2 regions of the Microbacterium sp. 71-23 genome follow, and region 2 is predicted to be linked to the other one. Evidence: riboswitches for the same ligand, from Rfam matches in the RefSeq annotation. Region 2 holds a riboswitch; the other holds the start of a gene.

Region 1 (16,118 bases), on a different contig from region 2:
CGGCCAGCTGAGCGTCGACGTCGTCGGAGCGCAGCAGCGCCCAGTAGACGATCGAGATGACCCGCGAGGGGGAGCGGTCGATGGCGCCGAAGGCGTAGAGCTGCTCGAGGTAGCTCGCGGCGAGGCCGGTCGTCTCGCCGAGGGTGCGGGATGCCGCATCCTCCAGCTCCTCGTCGGCGTCGAGCCATCCGCCGGGGAGGGCCCAGAAGTCGCCGTACGGGTCACGGGTGCGGCGCACGAGCGGCAGGGAGAGCACGGGCAGGTCGCATCCGTCGGGCCGCCGCAGGGTGAAGATCACGGTCGACACGGCGACGCGCGTCGGGTCCGACGGGGACGGTGCCGACGCGGCGCTCTCGGAACGGATGGTTAGTGTCATGATGACCAGAAGCGATCTTAGAGTCTCGATGACTCGAAGGCAAACCGGGACGATTCCCAGCGGATCCGTCGTACCGTGAGACATCCAGGCGGGAGAGGAGGCATCCATGTCGCTCGTCGTCGATGTGATCGCGGTGCTCCTGCTGATCGGCGCGCTCGCCGGTGGCATCGCCCGGGGTCTCCTCGCGAGCGCCGGAGCACTGCTCGGCGTCGTGGCGGCGGGCGCCGCCGCGTGGTGGCTGCTGCCGCTGCTGTCGGGCGTCGTGCCGTGGTCCCAGTGGCGCGGACTCATCGTGCTCGCGGCGGGCATCGCGCTCCTGTTCGCGGGCGGCACGCTCGGCGGCGCCATCGGCATGCGCCTGCGGCGCGGCGTCGACCGCCTGCGCCTCGGCATCGTCGATCGCGTCCTGGGAGGCGCGCTGAGCGTCGTCGTCGCCGCCCTCGCGATCTCGCTCGTGGGGCAGAGCGTGGTGGTGACGGGCACGCCCGTGCTCGCCCCTGCCGTCGCGTCGTCGACGGTGCTGCGCACGATCGACGATCTCACCCCGAGCCCGCTGTCGCAGGCCCTGGCGCAGCTGCGCCAGGGGGTGCTCAGCGACGGGTTGCCGCAGTTCGGGGCGCTGCTCGACGGAGCCGCCACCGCACCCGCCGCCGCCCCGATCGACCTCGCCGACCCGGCACTCAACGCCGCCGCGCAGTCGGTCGCCCGTATCTCGGGCACGGCCTATGCGTGCAGCGAGACCTCCACGGGATCCGGCTTCGTGATCGCTCCGGACCGTGTCGTCACCAACGCGCATGTCGTCGCCGGAGTCACGAACCCCATCGTGGAGCTCCCGGGTCGCGCCGCCGTCGAGGGTCGCATCGTGTACGACGATCCGCACAACGACATCGCGGTCATCGCGACCGACGGGCTGGATGCCGCAGCCATCCCTCTCGGCGCGACACTCACCGCCGGCGCCGCCGCCGTGGTGCAGGGTTATCCCTATGGCGGCCCGTTCACGTCGGGGAACGCCTCGGTCACGAGCGTGGGAGAGGCGCGGGTGCCCGACATCTACGGGAGCGGATCGGACGTGCGCGACATCTACGCCCTGGACGCCGTGGTGCGGCCCGGCAACTCCGGCGGGCCGCTCCTCGACGCGTCGGGACGGGCTGTGGGCATCGTGTTCGCCCGCAGCGACAGCGACCCCAACGTCGGCTACGCGATGACCACCGCCGAGCTGACCTCGGTGGTCGCCCAGGCGGAGAGCATGCAGCAGACCGTGTCGTCGGGCGCCTGCATCCGCTGAGCGCACCGGTGCCGCTAAGCTGGCCGCACAAGTCAACAAGGCCCCGTGACCGTAGCGGGAGAGCTCCGTCGCAGCCGGCGACGGGCACCGAAGGAGCAAGCCTCCCCGCCAATCTCTCAGGTAGCCGTACCGCCCCGGTCGGGCCGCTCTGGAAAGCGACGCATACGCGTCCGCCGACGGTGAAAGCCGCCGCATCCGACGCTGTGACGGATGCCGCGAGCAAGCTCTCAGGCCGATGACAGAGGGGGAGTTCGAGACCGTCGATCGACGGTCGCCCGCCCCTGCACGGGAGAACTCATGACCGACCCCACCTCCACACCCCGCACGACGGCGCTGCACGCCCGTCACGACGCCCTCGGCGCCTCGTTCACCGACTTCGGCGGCTGGCTCATGCCGGTGCGCTACTCGTCCGATCTCGCCGAGCACCGCGCGGTGCGCGAGGCGGCGGGCCTGTTCGACATCTCGCACATGGCCGAGTTCGACGTCGTCGGCGCGGATGCCGGCGCCTACCTCGACGCCGCGCTCGCCGGCCGCCTGTCTGCCCTCGCGATCGGCAAGGCGAAGTACTCGCTGCTGCTCGCCCCGTCGGGCGGCGTCATCGACGACCTGATCGTCTATCGACTCGCCGACGAAAGGTTCCTCGTGATCGCCAACGCGGGCAACCGCGCGCCCGTCGCCGCGGCGCTCGCCGAGCGGGTGGGGGAGTTCGCGGCATCCGTCGCCGACGTCAGTGACGACTATGCCCTGCTGGCGGTGCAGGGCCCGCGCGCCGTCGAGGTGCTCGCCGCCCTCGACGAGTTGACGGATGTCGCGCCCCCGGTCGCCGACCTGAAGTACTACGCGTGGTCGCGGGCGCGCGCCTTCGACGCCGACGTGCTGGTGCTGCGCACCGGGTACACGGGTGAAGACGGCTTCGAGCTCCTCGCCCCCGTCGGCATCGCGGCGCGGCTCTGGGACGCCCTCCTTGTCGCGGGCGAGCCGGTCGGGCTCGTGCCCGCCGGGCTCGCCGCCCGCGACACGCTGCGCCTCGAGGCCGGCATGCCGCTCTACGGCCACGAGCTGACGCTCGACACCCTGCCCGCGCAGGCCGGTCTCGGCCGCGTGCCCGTGCTCGACAAGCCCGACTTCGTCGGAAAGGCCGCGCTCGAGGCCGCCGACCTCACCGATCGCCCGGTGCTCGTCGGGCTGGTCGCCGAGGGCAGGCGCGCCGGCCGCGCCGGCTACGAGGTGCGCACGCCCGACGGCGACGCGGTCGGAGAGATCACCTCCGGCGCGCTCAGCCCCACGCTCGGACACCCGATCGCACTCGCCTACGTCTCGCCCGCGCACGCCGCCCCCGGCACGGCTCTCGCGATCGACGTGCGCGGCACTCTCATCCCCGCCACCGTGACCACCCCGCCCTTCTATCGGAGGAACGCATGACCGACCGCGACGCACTCAAGTACACCGCCGAGCACGAATGGGTGCTCATCGAAGGGGATGTCGCCACCTTCGGCATCACGGACTACGCCGCCGAGAAGCTCGGCGACGTGGTGTTCGTCGAGCTCCCCGCCATCGACGGCACGGTGACCGCCGGCCAGGTGTGCGGCGAGATCGAGTCGACGAAGTCGGTCGGCGAGCTCTACGCGCCCGTGTCCGGCCGCGTCATCGAGGTGAACGGCGACGTCGACAGCGACCCGGCGCTCGTGAACGCCGACGCCTTCGCGGCGTGGCTCGTGCGGGTCGAGCTCGATGGTGAGGCGATCGAGGGGCTCCTCGATCGCGCCGCCTACGACGAGCTCACCGGCGGCGCCGCATGAGCGACGCCTTTCGATCCCGCCACATCGGCACGGCGGGCGACAGCGCACGCCTCGCGCAGACGCTCGGCTACGCCGACGCCGATGCCGTCGTGCGGGCCGCGGTGCCCGACGCCATCCTCACCCCTCGCGAGACGCTGGCGGCCCTGCCGTCCGCGGCGACCGAGCAGGAGACGCTCGCGGAGTTGCGCGGGCTCGCCGCGCGCAATCGGGTGCTGCGACCCATGATCGGGCTCGGCTATTACGACACGAACACGCCGTCGGTCATCGCGCGCAACGTGTTCGAGAACCCGTCCTGGTACACGGCCTACACGCCATACCAGCCCGAGATCTCCCAGGGTCGCCTCGAGGCGCTCATCAACTTCCAGACGATGGTCGCCGACCTCACCGGGCTCGACACGGCCAACGCGTCGATGCTCGACGAGTCCACGGCCGTCGTCGAGGGCATGCTGCTCGCGCGCCGGGCCTCGAAGTCCCGCTCGACGGTGTTCCTCGTCGACGCCGACGCACTGCCGCAGACCAAGTCGCTGCTGGCGCACCGTGCCGCCGCGGTCGGCATCGACCTGCACGAGACGAGCTTCGACCAGTCGCCGCCGCCCGCCGACATCGACGTGTTCGGCGCGTTCATCCAATACCCCGGGGCATCCGGCCGCGTGTGGGACCCCACCGAGGCCATCGCCGCCGTGCAGGCCGCGGGTGGAAAGGTCGTCGTCGCGGCGGACCTCCTCGCCCTCACCCTGCTGCGCTCGCCGGGATCTCTCGGCGCCGACGTCGCCGTCGGCACGACCCAGCGCTTCGGCGTGCCGCTCGGCTTCGGCGGACCCCACGCCGGCTACATGGCGGTGCGGGCGGGTCTCGAGCGCCAGCTGCCGGGTCGCCTGGTGGGGGTGTCGCAGGATGCCGCGGGCCACCCCGCCTACCGGCTGTCGCTGCAGACGCGGGAACAGCACATCCGGCGGGAGAAGGCGACGTCGAACATCTGCACCGCGCAGGTGCTGCTGGCCGTCATGGCCTCGATGTACGCCGTGTATCACGGCCCCGACGGCCTGCGGGAGATCGCCCGGGCGGTCGCCGCCCGCGCCTCCTCACTCGCGGACGCGCTCACGTCGACCGGCGCCGAGCTCGTGCACGACGCGTTCTTCGACACGGTGCGCGTGCGCGTGCCGGGCCGCGCGGCGGCGATCGTGGCGGACGCGCACGGCCGCGGCATCCAGCTGCTTCTCGTCGACGACGACACCGTGGGCGTCTCGGTCGATGAGACCACCACCGCAGCCGACCGCGACGCGGTCGTGCAGGCGTTCGGGGGAGCGGCGGGCGCGGCGGGCGCCGGCGCGCTGGGAGTTTCCGCGCACCTGCCGGCATCGCTGTCGCGCATCGACGAGTTCCTCACGCACGAGGTGTTCCACGCGCACCGTTCCGAGACGCAGATGATGCGGTACCTCAAGAGCCTCGCCGATCGCGACTACGCGCTCGACCGCGGCATGATCCCGCTCGGCTCGTGCACGATGAAGCTCAACGCGGCCACCGAGATGGCGGCGGTCTCGTGGCCCGAGTTCGCGAAGATCCACCCGTTCGCGCCCGCCGAGGACGTCGAGGGCTACCTCGAGCTGGTCACGCAGCTCGAGGGCTGGCTCGCCGAGCTCACCGGCTACGACGCCGTCTCGCTGCAGCCGAACGCCGGCTCGCAGGGCGAGCTCGCCGGACTCCTTGCGATCCGCGGCTACCACCTGTCCCGCGGCGACCTCTCGCGCACCGTGTGTCTCATCCCTTCGTCCGCACACGGCACGAATGCGGCATCCGCGGTGCTCGCCGGCATGAGCGTGGTCGTGGTCGCGTGCGACGACGCGGGCAACGTCGACCTCGACGACCTGCGCGCGAAGATCGCGCTGCACGCCGATGCGCTCTCCGCGCTGATGATCACCTACCCGTCGACCCACGGTGTGTATGAGCACGACGTGCTCGCGATCACCCAGGCGGTGCACGACGCGGGCGGTCAGGTCTACATCGACGGTGCCAACCTCAACGCGCTGCTCGGATTCGCGCGGTTCGGCGACCTCGGCGGCGACGTGTCCCACCTGAACCTGCACAAGACGTTCGCGATCCCGCACGGCGGGGGCGGCCCCGGAGTCGGGCCCGTCGCCGCCAAGGCGCACCTCGCACCGTTCCTGCCGTCGCACGACCAGGCGCAGCGCCACGAGCACGCCGGCGGGTTCAGCTTCGACGGCGGAGCGATCTCCGCGGCGCCCTACGGTTCCGCCTCGATCCTGCCCATCTCGTGGGCATACGTGCGGATGCTGGGGCCCGAAGGGCTGCGCGACGCCACCTCGCACGCCGTGCTCGCCGCCAACTACGTCGCTCAGCGCCTGCGGTCGCACTATCCGGTGCTGTACACGGGCGAGAACGGGCTCGTGGCGCACGAGTGCATCCTCGACCTGCGTCCGTTGCGAGACGAGACCGGCGTGACCGTCGACGACGTCGCGAAGCGGCTGATCGACTACGGCTTCCACGCGCCGACCATGTCGTTCCCCGTCGCGGGCACGCTCATGGTCGAGCCGACCGAGTCGGAGGATGTGGCCGAGCTCGACCGCTTCATCGAGGCGATGATCTCCATCAAGGCGGAGGCGATCGCCGTAGGCGCGGGCGAATGGCCCGCCGACGACAATCCGCTCGTGAACGCGCCCCATACGGCGCAGTCGGTCATCGCGGGGGAGTGGGAGCATCCCTACCCGCGGGAGTTGGCGGTCTACCCCGTGGCATCCCTCGTGCGCGGCAAGTACTGGCCGCCGGTGCGCCGCATCGACAACGCCTTCGGCGACCGCAACCTGGTGTGCGCCTGCCCGCCCGTGGAGGCGTTCGCCTGACCGCTGCGTCGGTGCGGCCGCGGCTGCGTGGCCGTCGCCCGTCTGCTGCCGCCGCCGCCCTGGCCGCAGCGCCCGCCGCTCTGCCGCAACCCATCCGCGCGAGAAGCCACGATGCGCAACGCGCTGCCCCGCGCCCTCCGCGCAACGTGCCGTGTCGACGCCGTGAGGGCGGCCGGGCGCCCACCCCGCCCCGGTGGGCGCCCGGCTCGTGCGGGGGCTCTAGGTCGAGCGCGGGTTGCGGCCCACGTCGGCGAGCAGCGACGGGCGTCGACGATCGGTGCGTGGCACACCGGCCTGCGCGAGGAGCCGCTCGAGACGGTGCGGATGGAGCGCATCCCGCCACTCCCATCGCACGACGGCGCGAAGCTGGCGTCGCAGGCGGTCCTCGCGTCGTTTCTCCGCGATGAATGCGGCCCGTGCGGCTCGCGGATCGTGGGTCGGGTACTTGTCCCACCCATCGAACTCCCCGGCGACCGACGCCCGTCGCCACAAGAAGTCCGTTCGATCGCGAGCACCCTCGCTCCGGAAGACGCACTGCAGCTCGGGTGCCTCCAACCCGAGCCAGGAGATCACGGCTCGACTGACCGACTCCCCGACGGACTCGCTGTTCGCGACCGCGAACCCCAACGCCCATTCCGCGCGGCGCCTCCCGTGGGCAGGTGCGCGCGTCTCGAGGCGGTGCTGCAGTTCGTCACGCATCGTCGATGCTGCCGGGTGCGCGGCGATCGCGGCATCCATCACGGCGAGGCCGAACGCCGGGGGCAGCACGTGCGCGAGGTCGATGGATGTGTCGGCCGCGTCGACGACGGCGATCGTACCGCCCGCGTCGACGCGCCGGGCAGTCGCGCTGGTGTGCACGGTGACATCGCCGAACGAGGTGGATCGACGCAGCCCGGGAGCGAAGGCATGGATGCGGCGCGGCTCGCCGAACAACGGGAGTCCGAGGAGTGCCGCCGCGGACTCCATGCAGAACACGGTGTTCGGGCGTATCGCCGCCAGGGCGTGCACGCGCGTGAGGTAGCGCTCACGCGCTGCCAGGCGGTCCCACTCATGTTGAGGGGCGTAGACGCCGCGTCGGACGCGGTGATACCCGGGGAGGTCGCGCGGACGCCCGACCGGAGCATCGTCGTCGGCGATCTCGGGGGGGACCGGTGAGGGGACGAGGAACGCAGTGACGCTCATCGCGCCAGCCTGCCCGCCGCACCGCCGGATCGACCGTGCATCCCCTCACACCGGTGCACAGCGATCGCATTCGCCGCGCGGTGGAGGGAACGTCACCACGTGCCCGCTCCCGCAGCCGTGGGACGGAGCGTTCCGCGACGCACGGTCGGCCGTAGGTCGCGCGTCGTGCCTTCCAGCGCACTTGTGCACCGGAAGGCACGACGCAACGGTGCACCGCGGCGGCTCAGCCGAAGACGCCCGGCCAGAGCGAGACGGCGAGCGGATATCCGATGAACGCGACGACGTCGATGAGGGTGTGGGCGATCACCAACGGCATCACCCGGCCCCAGCGGCGATAGCACCAGCCGAAGACGACCCCCATCACCGCGTTGCCGATGATCGCGGGAACTCCCTGATACGCGTGGTAGAGCCCTCGCAGACCCGCTGCGGTGAGGATGATCGCCCACCACGACCAGCCGAGCCGCCGTAGCCTGTCGAAGAGGTAGCCGTTGAACACGACCTCCTCGAGCACGCCGGCGCGCAGCGCCGCGAGCAGGAGGAGCGGGACGGTGTACCACGCGGCATCCAGGGGCGACGCCTGCACCTGAAGGGTCAGCCCGAGCAGTCGACCGACCACGTAGAGCCCGAGCCCTGGCACGCCGATGACCGCGGCGAGAAGCGCCGCACGACCCAGGTCGCCGCCGAATCGGCGGAAGTCGAGCCCGATGCGTCGCAGCGCGCTGTCGCCCGCGCTCCACAGCAGGTAGACGACCAGCGCGATCAGCACGAAGCTGAAGAACACATCGAGGAACTGGTAGAGGATGTCCCAGAACGCCGCGGCGTCCTGCGTAGGGTTCAGCTGCGTCTGCGCGTCGCCGACCGTCTGGCCGCGAGACATCGTCTCGATCGTCGTGCGCACGATCGACAGCACCGAGTACAGGGCCCACTGGCCGACGCTGACGCCGAGGACGAGCCAGACCTCCCAGCGCAGCCGGGTGCGGTCGAAGCCCTCGGCCCGCGGGCGCTCGGCGGGAAAGGGACGCGTCGTCTCGGTCACCCCGGCATCGTTTCACGGGATGCCGCTTCCGCCGTGATGCGCAGGTAAAAGGCGCATCGGCCCGCTCTGCACCCCGACTGTGCAGATTGCGCATCGCACCGTCATTCGCGTTAAGGGTATGTAACGGTTTCCGGTCCGGCTTTGAACAGGCGGATGGCCGTGCTTAGGGTTTCCGTATCTGCGCCATGCGAAGTTTTCGGACTTCGTGTGGGGCCACATCCCTTCTCATAAGGAGTCACCAAGTTGAAGAAGTCACGTCTCGGAGTGGTGATCGCGGCAGCAGCCGCGGGTGCCCTCCTGCTGGCGGGCTGCACCACGAGCGGCACCACCACCAAGCCCCGCTCGGGCGGCACCGTCACTGAGGCCATCGTCAACGACCTCACCTCGCTCAACAGCAACACGCCGCAGGGCAACCTGGACACGAACGGTCAGTACGCATACCTGACCAACGCGACGTTCCAGTACCCCGACAACAACTTCAACGTCGTGGCGAACACCGACATCGGCACGTACGAGAAGACCTCGGACGACCCGCTGACGGTGAAGTACACCCTCAAGTCGGGTGCGAAGTGGTCCGACGGCGAGCCCATCACCGCTGATGACATGGTCCTCGCCTGGGCGATCGCCTCGGGTCACTATGACGACGCCACGTTCGACGCCGACGGCAACGTCACCAAGGGCACGCAGTACTTCGCCATCGCGGGTTCGACCGCGGGAATCGACAGCACCGCCTTCCCGACCATAGGTGACAACAACACGTCGATCACCCTGGTCTACGGCCAGCCCTACGTCGACTGGAACCTCTTCTCGCCGCTGGCTCAGCCGGCGCACATCGTCGCGAAGAAGGCCGGCCTCACGTCGGCTGCCGACCTGACGAAGCTGCTCCAGGGCCTGCCGAAGGGCGACCCGACCAACCCGGTCGCGCCCAACGCCACGCTCGAGGCCGCCGCGAAGTTCATCAACACGGGCTACGACATCACCTCGTTCCCGACCGACAAGGACCTCCTGGTCTCGAGCGGCCCCTGGGTCCTCTCGGCCTGGACCCCGGGTCAGTCGCTCGAGTTCTCGCTCAACCCGAACTACTCGGGCAACCTCAAGCCGCAGATCGACAAGCTCGTGATGCGCGTCATCCCTGACGCCGCGGCCCAGGTCACCGCCCTGCAGAACGGCGAGGTCGACATCGTCTACCCGCAGGCATCGGCCGACACGAAGAAGTCGCTCGAGGCCATCACCGGCGCGACCGTCCTCACGGGCAACCAGGTCTCGTACGACCACCTCGACCTGAACTTCAAGTCGTCGGTGTTCAGCGACGCGACCGTGCGTCAGGCCTTCCTCCTCACGATCCCGCGCCAGCAGATCGTCGACGCGATCGTGAAGCCGGTCAACCCCGACGCGAAGCCGCTGGACTCGCAGATCTGGCTGCCCAACCAGTCGGAGTACGCGACCACCATCGCGCAGAACGGCTCGGCCGCGTATGACTCGGTCGACATCGAGAAGGCCAAGAGCCTCCTCGCGGGCAAGACCCCGACCGTGAAGATCCTCTACAACTCGAAGAACCCCAACCGTGTCGACGAGTTCCAGGCGATCCAGGCGTCGGCCAAGCAGGCCGGATTCAACGTCGTCGACGGCGGAGACCCGAAGTGGTCGTCGCTGCTCGCCGGTGGCGACTACGACGCCTCGCTCTTCGGCTGGATCAGCCCCGGTGTGGGCACCGCCCAGATCCCCCAGCTGTTCAGCAGCCAGGGTGGCGGTAACTACAACGGCTTCACCGCCGCGAACGACCAGGCTCTGCAGACCCAGACGACGCTCGACCAGAGCAAGCTGACGGACCTGCAGCTGCAGATCGACAAGATCGCCTTCGAGCAGGGCTACGGCCTGCCGCTCTTCCAGGCCGCCGGTATCTACGGCGTCTCCAGCAAGGTTCAGGGTGTCCAGTACATGGGCAACCAGACCGGACCGATCTGGAACAACTGGGAGTGGTCGGTGCAGTCGAGCACCAGCTCCAAGTAAGGTCATGATGCTGGGGGTGGCGTCCGAACAGGGCGCCACCCCCAACTTCTGTCAGTGATCACCGACGCGGGGTGAGCCGGAAGATCCCGGTGAGCTCCGCGCGTGAGCGAGGAAAAAACACACCTTGGTCGGATTCATCCTCAGAAGAATCGGCGTATCCGTTCTGATTCTCGTCGCGGCGTCGTTCGTGATGTTCAACCTGGTGGCGCTGTCCACCGATCCCCTTGAAGACCTGCGCACCTCGATCCTGCCCAACAAGGAGCAGTTGATCCAGGCGCGCATCCAGATCGGCAACCTGGATGTCCCGCCGCCGCTGCGGTGGTTCATCTGGATCGGCGGGGCCGCCAAATGCCTCGTCCCCTTCGCCGGGCAGTGCAGCCTCGGCCAGACGTTCCAGGGGGCGCAGGTCACCGACCTGCTGCCGACAGCCATGCTCTCGACCGTGCAGATGGTCACCGCGGCACTCATCCTCGCGATCCTGTTCGGCATCGCGACCGGCATCCTGTCGGCCATCCGTGAAAACAGCGGCTTCGACATCACGTTCACCGTCATCAGCCTGTTCCTGTACTCGCTCCCGTCGTTCCTTGCGGCAACGATGCTCAAGAGCTTCGTCGCGATCGGGTACAATAACTTCCTCGCTTCACCAGAGGTGCCGATCTGGCTCTCGATCGTGATCGGTCTCGTGCTCGCGCTGATCATCCAGGCGGTCGTCGGCGGCGAGATGCGGCGACGCATCATCACGACCGCCTCCGCCTTCGTGGTCTCGGCGGGTCTCCTGATCTACATGAGCGCAACCGATTGGTTCGCCCAGCCCGCCATCGGACCGGTCGGCATCATCGTGCTGAGCCTCGGCATCGCTGCCGCGGTCGCGGCGATCCTGGCCGGCATCTACAACCGCCGCGGACTCATCACGGCCGGCATCGTGGCGGTCATCGGCATCGCGTCGTACTTCGCCGTGCAGCCGCTGCTGGATGTCTCCACGGTCGGCACGATCGCGATCCTGGCCATCGCCGCTCTCGTCGTCGGCGCTCTCGTCGGCTTCCTCGTGGGCGGCGACGACCGTGGTCAGAACATCCGCATCGGCATCCTGGTGGCGTTCTTCATCGGGTTCCTGATCATCATCGACCGACTCATGCAGTCGTTCCCGGGCTACATGTTCGACATGAACGGGCGTCCGATCGCGACGGTCGGGTCGTCTACTCCCGGATACGACCCCGGCAACATGTGGCGTTCCGCGCTGGACACCTTCTTCCACCTGCTGCTGCCCACGGTCTCGCTGCTGACGATCTCGTTCGCGGGTTACACGCGCTACGCGCGCGCCGGAATGATCGAGGTGCTCGGGCAGGACTACGTCCGCACCGCCCGCGCGAAGGGCATGCCCGAGCGGGTCGTCGTGGTGCGCCACGCCTTCCGCAACGTGCTCATCCCGATCACGACGCTCGTTGCGACCGACCTCGGCGCCCTGCTCGGTGGCGCGATCATCACCGAGTACATCTTCGGTATCCCAGGCATGGGCGCGCTCTTCCAGAACTCGCTCGGCCGAGGTGACGTGTACCCCGTCATGGGCTACTTCCTCGTGATCGCGTTCATGGCCATCCTGTTCAACTTCCTCGCCGATCTCAGTTACGCGGCACTCGACCCGAGAGTGAGGGTCCGCTGATGTCCACCTCTCTGCCCAGCTCCGTCGACACCGTCGACCACCGCTCTGTCAGCCAGGGCCGCCTGATCCTGCGGCGATTCCTGGGAAACCCTGCCGGTGTCGTTTCCCTGATCGTGCTGCTCGCGATCGTCGTGTTCGCCACGACCGCCATCGGGATCGGTCCGATCCACGGGTGGTGGAAGTGGAACTACACGGATCCGGATCCGAACATCGCCGTCGACGGTGCCCCGACTCTCCAGCTGTGGCCCTTCTCGCTCGGTGACCACCCGTTCGGACAGGACCGCATCGGTCGCGACTACTTCGCGATGGTGATGCGCGGCATCCAGAACTCGTTCGTCGTGATGATCCTCATCACCGGCATCGCTGTCGTGCTCGGCGTGATCGTCGGCGCCATCGCGGGTTACTACCGCGGCTGGGTCGACGCGGTGCTCATGCGCATCACGGATGTCTTCATCGTCATCCCCGCCATCGTGCTCGCCGCGGTCGTCGGAAACTACGCGGGCGCTGTCGGCGTGTGGATCCTCGGCGTCATGCTCGGCGCCGTGAGCTGGATGGTCATCGCCCGTCTCGTGCGCGGTGAGTTCCTCTCGCTGCGCGAGCGCGAGTTCGTCGAGGCGGCTCGGGTTGCCGGGGCATCCGACGCCCGCATCATCTTCCGTCACATCCTGCCCAACGCGACCGGTGTCATCATCGTCTCGGCGTCGCTGCTGGCCGCGGCCGCCATCCTGCTCGAGTCGGCGATCTCGCTGCTCGGCTACGGCATCCGCTCTCCTGATGTATCGCTCGGTCTGCTCATCGGGGCGAACCAGTCGGCGTTCGCGGTGCGGCCGTGGCTGTTCTGGTGGCCGGCGTTCTTCATCGTGGCGCTCGCGCTGTCGGCGAACATCTTCGGCGATGCCCTGCGGGAGGCCTTCGACCCGCGCAGCCGTCGGTTCTCGCGGCGTCGCACCAAGGAGGCCCCGGTGCAGGACGTGCCCGCCGAGGTCGAGGCCGAGGTCGAGCTGAGGTGATCCGTTCAGGCCAGAGCGATCGCGGGCAGGCTCGCGGTGAGCAGCGCCACGACGGTCGCCAGGCTCGCCAGGTGAATGCGTACTCGCGCGCGCTGTGCGTCGGCCCGGCCGAGCGGGATCCGTTCCGCTTCGGCCAGGCGCATCCAGCGGTCGCGCACGATCGCCGCGAGGTCGCCCGAGTCGGTCCCGAGCGCCGACGACGCGCGTCGTCCGCCGTCGCGATCGGCCGGTCCGATCGCCGGGTGGGCGCTGGCGGCGCCGGTGATCGGACGCGTGAGGGGTCCCGGCGCCGGAGCGGCTGCGGCGCGGTAGCGACGCTGCGGGGTGACGAGGGTCAGCGCGAAGCGCGTGTCGACATCGATCAGGCTGCTCCAGGCGACCGTCACGGTGTGGAACGGGTTCACGAGGGTGACATCCGCGTCCGTCACGACCACCCGCGGGCGCCAGAAGAGTTCCCACACCAGCAGCGCGAGCAGCGCGACCGGCACGAGCGCCCACAGGCGATGGGGCTCCCCGAGCGCGATCGCGTAGCCGACGGCTGTCGCCCCTCCCAGTCCGATGAGGGCCCAGCCGCTCACCGACAGCACGATGCTCGTGGTCGGTCGGAATACCAGGGTGTCGCGCTCATCCACAGCTTCATCCTCCCATCCGCGTCGGCGACCGAACCGGGTCGCCACGACGCCACCGAGATCCCGGAAGGATCCGCATCATGAACGCCACGACGCACAGCTTCACCCCCGGCGAGGTGGTCCTCGAGGTCAACGACCTCTCGGTGGACTTCGGCGTCGACGGGGTCTGGGTGCCCGCGGCCAAGAAGGTCTCGTACAAGGTCGCCACCGGAGAGGTGCTCGCCATCGTCGGCGAGTCCGGCTCCGGCAAGAGCGTGAGCTCGATGGCGCTGCTCGGCCTCCTGCCCAACAACTCTCGAGTGGCGGGAAGCGCGAAGCTGCGCGGCCGCGAGATCGTGGGGCTGCGCCCCAGCCAGCTGCAGCAGGTGCGCGGGCGTCAGGTCGCGATGATCTTCCAGGAGCCGATGACGGCGCTGAACCCGGTTCTCACCGTCGGCTCGCAGATCGTCGAGACGCTGCGCCAGCACTTCCACCTGTCGCCGTCGGAGGCCCGCACCCGCGCTGTCGAGCTGCTCACCCTCGTCGAGCTCCCCGACCCCGAGAAGGCCTTCGCCTCGTACCCCCACCAGCTCTCCGGCGGTCAGCGCCAGCGCGCCATGATCGCCCAGTCGATCTCGTGCGACCCGGTGCTGCTCATCGCGGACGAGCCGACGACGGCTCTCGACGTGACGGTGCAGGCGGAGATCCTCGAGCTCATGCGGTCGCTGCAGGAGCGCCTGGGCACCGCGATCCTGCTCATCACCCACGACATGGGAGTCGTCGCCGACATGGCCGACCGCATGATCGTGATGCGCTCGGGCGACGTCGTCGAGACCGGCACGGTCGCCGAGGTCTTCGCGGCCCCGAAGCATCCGTACACGCAGGCACTCCTCGACGCGGTGCCGCGTCTGGGTGAAGGCTCGAGCGCATCGGAGGCCATCGACATCACGGCAACCCTCGAGGATGTCGACGCCGGCGATATCGACGCGGATGCCGCGGCCGCCGACCCGCTTGTCGAGCGCGCTGTCGTCGTGAAGTTCGAGGATGTCGCGATCGAGTACCCGAAGCGCGGCCGCGTTCCTGCCTTCCGCGCCGCCGACAAGATCTCGCTCGAGATCCGCCAGGGCGAGGTGCTGGGTCTCGTGGGTGAGTCGGGCTCCGGGAAGACCACGATCGGCCGTGCCACGATCGGCCTGCTCCCGGTGCACTCCGGGCGGTTGACTGTCACCGGAGTCGACCTCTCCACGCCCACCCGCGACGCGATCCGCAAGGTGCACCACAACGTGGGCATCGTGTTCCAGGACCCGTCGAGCTCGCTCAATCCGCGAATGACGATCGGCGACTCCATCGCCGAGCCGATCCGACTCTCGCAGGGTCTCAAGGGCAAGGCTCTCGACACACGTGTGTCGCAGCTCCTCGACTCGGTGCGACTGCCGCTGGCCTACTCGTCCCGGTTCCCGCACGAGCTCTCGGGCGGTCAGAAGCAGCGCGTGGGCATCGCGCGCGCCCTCGCGCTCGACCCGAAGCTGCTGGTCGCCGACGAGCCGACCAGTGCGCTGGATGTCTCGGTGCAGGCGACGGTGCTCGAGCTGCTGCGCGAGCTGCAGCGCGAGAAGGGCTTCGCGTGCCTCTTCGTCACGCACGACCTGGCTGTCATCGACGCCCTCGCCGACCGCATCGCGGTGATGCGTCGGGGCGAGATCGTCGAGGTCGGCACCCGTGAGCAGATCCTGCGCTACCCGCAGGAGGCGTACACGCAGCGCCTCCTGGCCGCGGTGCCGGTTCCCGACCCCGAGGTGCAGCACGCGCGTCGGGAGCTTCGTCTCGCAGCCCTCGGCCTCGACAACCCGGACGCGTCCTAAGCGCCTCAGGCGGCGTGGAGCCGCCAGACGGTAGGATGGGGGGCGGTCCGGATCCGGGCCGTCCCCCTCTTCGCAAGGAACCCTTCATGGCGCACGCCCTCCGTCCCGACCTCCGCAACGTGGCCATCGTCGCGCACGTCGACCACGGCAAGACGACGCTCGTGGACGCGATGCTCCGTCAGACCGGATCTTTCGGCGAGCACGCGCACGTCGAAGAGCGCGCGATGGACTCGAACGACCTCGAGCGCGAGAAGGGCATCACCATCCTCGCGAAGAACACCGCGATCACTTACAACGGCATCCACACCGAAGAGCCGGTCACGATCAACGTGATCGACACCCCCGGCCACGCCGACTTCGGCGGTGAGGTCGAGCGCGGACTGTCGATGGTCGACGGCGTGGTGCTGCTGGTCGATGCGAGTGAGGGACCGC
Region 2 (4,383 bases):
CGCCACGCCCGCGAGCGGCGGCGCGGCGGCGAAGGGCAGGTCGCGTACGTCGTGCTCGTCGGCATCCGGGAGACCGAAGGCCCACGCGACCGCCGCGAGGTCGTCGGCGGTGGTGGTCTCGTCTACGGAGACGCCCACCGTCGCGTCATCCACCCAGAAGAGCTGGTAGCCCTTGCTGCGCGCGCGCTCGATCACACGTGCGGCGGGGCCGGGGGTGGACACGCGGATCGTGTCGAAGAACGCATCCGTGGCCAGGGAGAGACCGTAGGAACGCAAGCGCTCGGCGAGGGCCTCCGCCTTGCGGGCGACGTCCGTCGCGATCGCGCGGAGTCCATCCGGACCGTGGTACACGGCGTACATCGCAGCCATCACCGCGAGGAGGACCTGGGCCGTGCAGATGTTGGATGTGGCCTTCTCGCGGCGGATGTGCTGCTCGCGTGTCTGCAGCGCGAGGCGGTAGGCCGGGTGCCCCGCGGCATCCTGCGACACGCCCACGAGCCGACCGGGCAGCTGCCGTTCGAGTCCCTGGCGCACGGCCATGTAGCCGGCGTGCGGCCCGCCGAAGCCGAGCGGGACCCCGAAGCGCTGCGTCGTCCCCACCGCCACGTCCGCGCCCAGCGAGCCGGGCGAGCGCAGCAGCGTGAGGGCGAGCAGGTCGGCGGCCATGACCGCCAGTCCCCCCGCCACGTGGGCTGCGTCGATGATGCCGCTCGGATCCCAGACCCGGCCGGACGCGCCGGGGTACTGCACGAACACGCCGAACAGCTCGTCGGGCAGCGTGGCCCCGTGCGCCAGGTCGAGCTCGACGAGACGGACGCCGACCGCCGCCGCCCGCACGCGCAGGAGGGCCTTCGTCTGGGGCAGCGCGTCCGCGTCGACCACGAACACGTCGGACGTCGCCTTCGAGCCGCGCCGGGCCACCAGCATCCCTTCCACCACGGCCGTGGACTCGTCGAGCATCGACGCGTTCGCGGTCGCGAGGCCGGTGAGGTCGGTGACCATGGTCTGGAAGTTGATCAGCGCCTCCAGGCGCCCCTGCGAGATCTCCGGCTGGTACGGCGTGTACGCGGTGTACCAGGACGGATTCTCCAGGACGTTGCGTGCGATCACCGACGGCGTGAACGTGTCGTAGTAGCCGAGGCCGATCATGGGCCGCGCGACCCGGTTCTGGGACGCCAGCGTGCGCAGCTCGGCGAGCGCCTCGGCCTCTGTCGCCGCGGGCGGGATGTCGGTGGTCGCGCGCTCCCGCACGTGGATGGATGCCGGCACCGCCGCCTGCACCAGTGCGTCGACGCTCTCGTAGCCGATCGCGTCGAGCATGCGGCGCTGCGCGTCGTGGTCGGTCCCGATGTGCCTGGCGGCGAAGCCGCCCATGGACGCGTCGACGGGGGTCACTCGGCGCCGCCGGTGAGTGCGAGGTACGCGACACGGTCGAGCAGCCCCGCGACCGCACCGGGGTCGACCCGCAGCTTCACGAGCCACCCGTCGCCGAACGGGTCGGCGTTGATCGCGGAGGGGTCGTCGTCGAGCGCGGTGTTCGCCTCGACCACCTCGCCGTCGACAGGCGCGTACAGCTCGCCGACGGACTTGGTGGATTCGATCTCGCCGCACACCTGACCGGCCGAGACGGTGGTCCCGGCGGCAGGCAGCTCGGCGAAGACGACGTCGCCGAGCTTCTCCGCCGCGTAGTCCGTGATGCCGACGGTCGCGACATCGCCGTCGAGCGCGACCCACTCGTGCTCGGCGGTGTACTTCAGAGTGTTGAGATCGGTCACTTCGTCCTCCGGTAGAAAGGCAGTTCGGTCACGGTGGCGGGCACGAGCGTGCCCCGTACATCGATGGAGAGGGTGCCGCCGGTCGCGGCGTGGTCGGGGGCGACGAGCGCCATGGCGATCGGATGCCCGAGGGTGGGACTCAGCGCCCCGCTGGTCACGACGCCGATCTCGGCTCCGTTCTCGTCGCGCACGGCGTAGCCCGCACGCCCTGCGCGCCTGCCTTCCGCCGCGAGCCCCACGAGCACGGGCCGACCTGCGGCCTCGACGGCGAGCGCCGACCGGCCGACGAAGTCGTCGTCGCCGCGGGCGACCGCACGCCCGAGTCCGACCTGGACGGGTGAGACATCGAGCGAGAGCTCGTGGCCGTAGAGCGGCATGCCTGCCTCGAGGCGCAGGGTGTCGCGGGCCGCGAGTCCGGCGGGCACGAGGCCGTGGCCCTCGCCCGCACGTCGCAGGGCATCCCACATCGCGAGGGCGTCCTCCGTGCGCACGAAGACCTCGAACCCGTCCTCGCCGGTGTAGCCCGTGCGCCCGATGTGGACGGGCACGGGCTCCGCCCCGGGCGACGGGACGAAGTCGGCGTGGGCCATCCGGTAGTAGCCGAGTTCGCCGAGCGGCGTCGTCCAGCCCGAGATCTCCGTCGTGTCGGCGAGGACCGCCGGCGACGCGGGACCTTGAACCGCGATCAGTGCGATGCGGTCCGTCCAGTCCTCCACGCGGACATCGCGTCCCTGGATGCGCTCGGCGAACGCCGTCGCCACCGCATGCCGGTTGCCGGCGTTCGCGACGACGATGAAGCGCTCCGCGTGCTGGCGGTAGACGATCACGTCGTCGACGATGCCGCCCGTCGTGTCCAGGACGAGGGAGTACTTGGCCTGGTCGTCTGCGATCGTCGACAGCCTGCCGGAGAGCGCGAAGTCGAGGAACGCGCCCGCGTCCGGCCCCGCGACGAGGAACTCGGCCATGTGCGAGATGTCGAAGATCCCCGCGGCCTCGCGCACGGCCCGGTGCTCGGCGAGGTCGGAGGTGTAGCGGACGGGCATGGACCATCCACCGAAGTCGGTGAACGAGGCGCCGAGCGCCTCGTGGCGCTCGCGCAGAGGGGTGAAGCGCGGTTCTGGATGGGTCATGAGCTCTCCCGGATCTGACGGGCGGGCGCCGGTCGACGCCCGATGAACTCCCCCTCTGTCATGAGCCTGAGAGCTTCGCCGCGGCCCGAGGGCCGCCTGCTTTCACCGTCGGCGGATCCGTCACGTGCAGCAGCACGGATCGCTTTCCAGAGCGGCCGGACGCGTACGGTACGCGGACCTGAGAGATTGGCGGGGAGGCTTGCTCCTTCGGTGCCGGGGGCGATGTGCCTCCGGCTCTCCCGCACGCGTCGTTCGGCCTGTCTTCAGTTGCGCGACCAGTGTATCCGCCGCGGACGGGTTCGCGTGGCCCCACGCGGGCACCTCGCGGGCATCATCCGGTGCAGCGCCCCGATGACACCGTCGACGTGAGCGTAGGGGCCTTCGCGACGACGGGTGACAGGACCGTGCTGGTCATGGCGTACCCGCGGTCGGAGCCGTCCTCGGCGCGAGCGAACACGACGCCGGCGACGGTGCCGGCGGCGGTGAGCAACGGACCGCCGGAGTTGCCGGGCTTGACGGCGGCAGCCAGGGAGTACACGTCGCGCGGAGCGTCACGCGCGTCGTAGATGTCCGGGACCGACACCGTCCCCCGGTCGATGACGCGGGCGTCGCCCATCGTGAAGGGACCGCCGTACGGGTAGCCGGCCACGACGGCGGAGGCGCCCGCGGCGAGCGCCGGGGTGACGGCCAGCGGCCGGGCCCCGAGGCCCCTCGCCCGGATCACCGCGAGGTCGTTCGTCGGATCGAAGTAGACGACGCGCCCCTCGACGGCCGACCGCCCCGGCAGCTCGACGATGGGCCGCGTCACGCCCGCGACGACGTGCGCGTTCGTCACGAGCTCGTCGTCCGCGATCACGAACCCCGTTCCGGTCAGGCTCATCCCGCACGCGTAGGCGACGCCGCTGATGCGCGCAACCGATGCGGCCGCCCTGGTCAGAGCCGGGTCGTCGAGGCGCACGGGCGGCGCCGTGGTCCCTGGCTGCGGCGAGAACAGGACGCCCAGTCGGGGCAGGCCTTCGCTGAGCACGGCGCCGCGCAGCTCAGCCAGGCCCGACGCGACCGGGGGCGGGACGAGCGCGTCGATGACGCGGAGGACACGGGACGACGCGACCGCCGGGGAGACCGTCGGGATGCCGGTCGTGGCGATGCTCGATCCGGCGAGCGAGATCACGAGCGCCGCGATCACGACGCTGACGCCGCCACCCAGGACACGGTCGACGACCCGGAGCGGGGTCGCCCGATCCACGCCCTTGCGCACCGCAAGACCGAGCATCGAGCCGAGCGCCGCTCCCCCGGCCAGCAGCACGATCGACGCGCCCACGACCGCCACCGCCCGCCACGCCGGGAGCGGGATGGCGCCGGCGATCAGAGGGCCGAGGCCGTAAGCGGCCGCACCCCCCGCGACGAGGCCGACGAGCATGCCGATGCTCGCGACCAGCCCGCGCGTCGCGCCGCCGACCACGGCGGCCACGAGCAGC

What was found. A riboswitch is a leader RNA that binds a small molecule or an ion and turns the genes downstream of it on or off. The one in region 2 is predicted to bind glycine.
Region 1: it holds a riboswitch for glycine, as region 2 does, so the genes downstream of both, gcvT (glycine cleavage system aminomethyltransferase GcvT) here and gcvT (glycine cleavage system aminomethyltransferase GcvT) in region 2, are expected to answer to the same signal.

Annotation. Positions count from the first base shown of each region.
Region 1 is NZ_MKSL01000036.1:107,427-123,544, reverse strand. Features, by position in the region: gene BGO15_RS12265 (NUDIX hydrolase) at 1-307, opposite strand, end outside; gene BGO15_RS12260 (MarP family serine protease) at 483-1,661, shown strand; glycine riboswitch at 1,707-1,803, shown strand; glycine riboswitch at 1,804-1,913, shown strand; gene gcvT (glycine cleavage system aminomethyltransferase GcvT) at 1,959-3,083, shown strand; gene gcvH (glycine cleavage system protein GcvH) at 3,080-3,460, shown strand; gene gcvP (aminomethyl-transferring glycine dehydrogenase) at 3,457-6,318, shown strand; gene BGO15_RS12240 (hypothetical protein) at 6,538-7,500, opposite strand; gene BGO15_RS12235 (CPBP family intramembrane glutamic endopeptidase) at 7,724-8,536, opposite strand; gene BGO15_RS12230 (ABC transporter family substrate-binding protein) at 8,780-10,546, shown strand; gene BGO15_RS12225 (ABC transporter permease) at 10,671-12,206, shown strand; gene BGO15_RS12220 (ABC transporter permease) at 12,206-13,216, shown strand; gene BGO15_RS12215 (PH domain-containing protein) at 13,222-13,848, opposite strand; gene BGO15_RS12210 (ABC transporter ATP-binding protein) at 13,926-15,686, shown strand; gene typA (translational GTPase TypA) at 15,773-16,118, shown strand, end outside.
Region 2 is NZ_MKSL01000041.1:321-4,703, reverse strand. Features, by position in the region: partial or broken gene BGO15_RS13220 (glycine dehydrogenase) at 1-1,374, opposite strand, end outside; gene gcvH (glycine cleavage system protein GcvH) at 1,392-1,775, opposite strand; gene gcvT (glycine cleavage system aminomethyltransferase GcvT) at 1,772-2,905, opposite strand; glycine riboswitch at 2,954-3,060, opposite strand; glycine riboswitch at 3,062-3,157, opposite strand; gene BGO15_RS13205 (MarP family serine protease) at 3,237-4,383, opposite strand, start outside.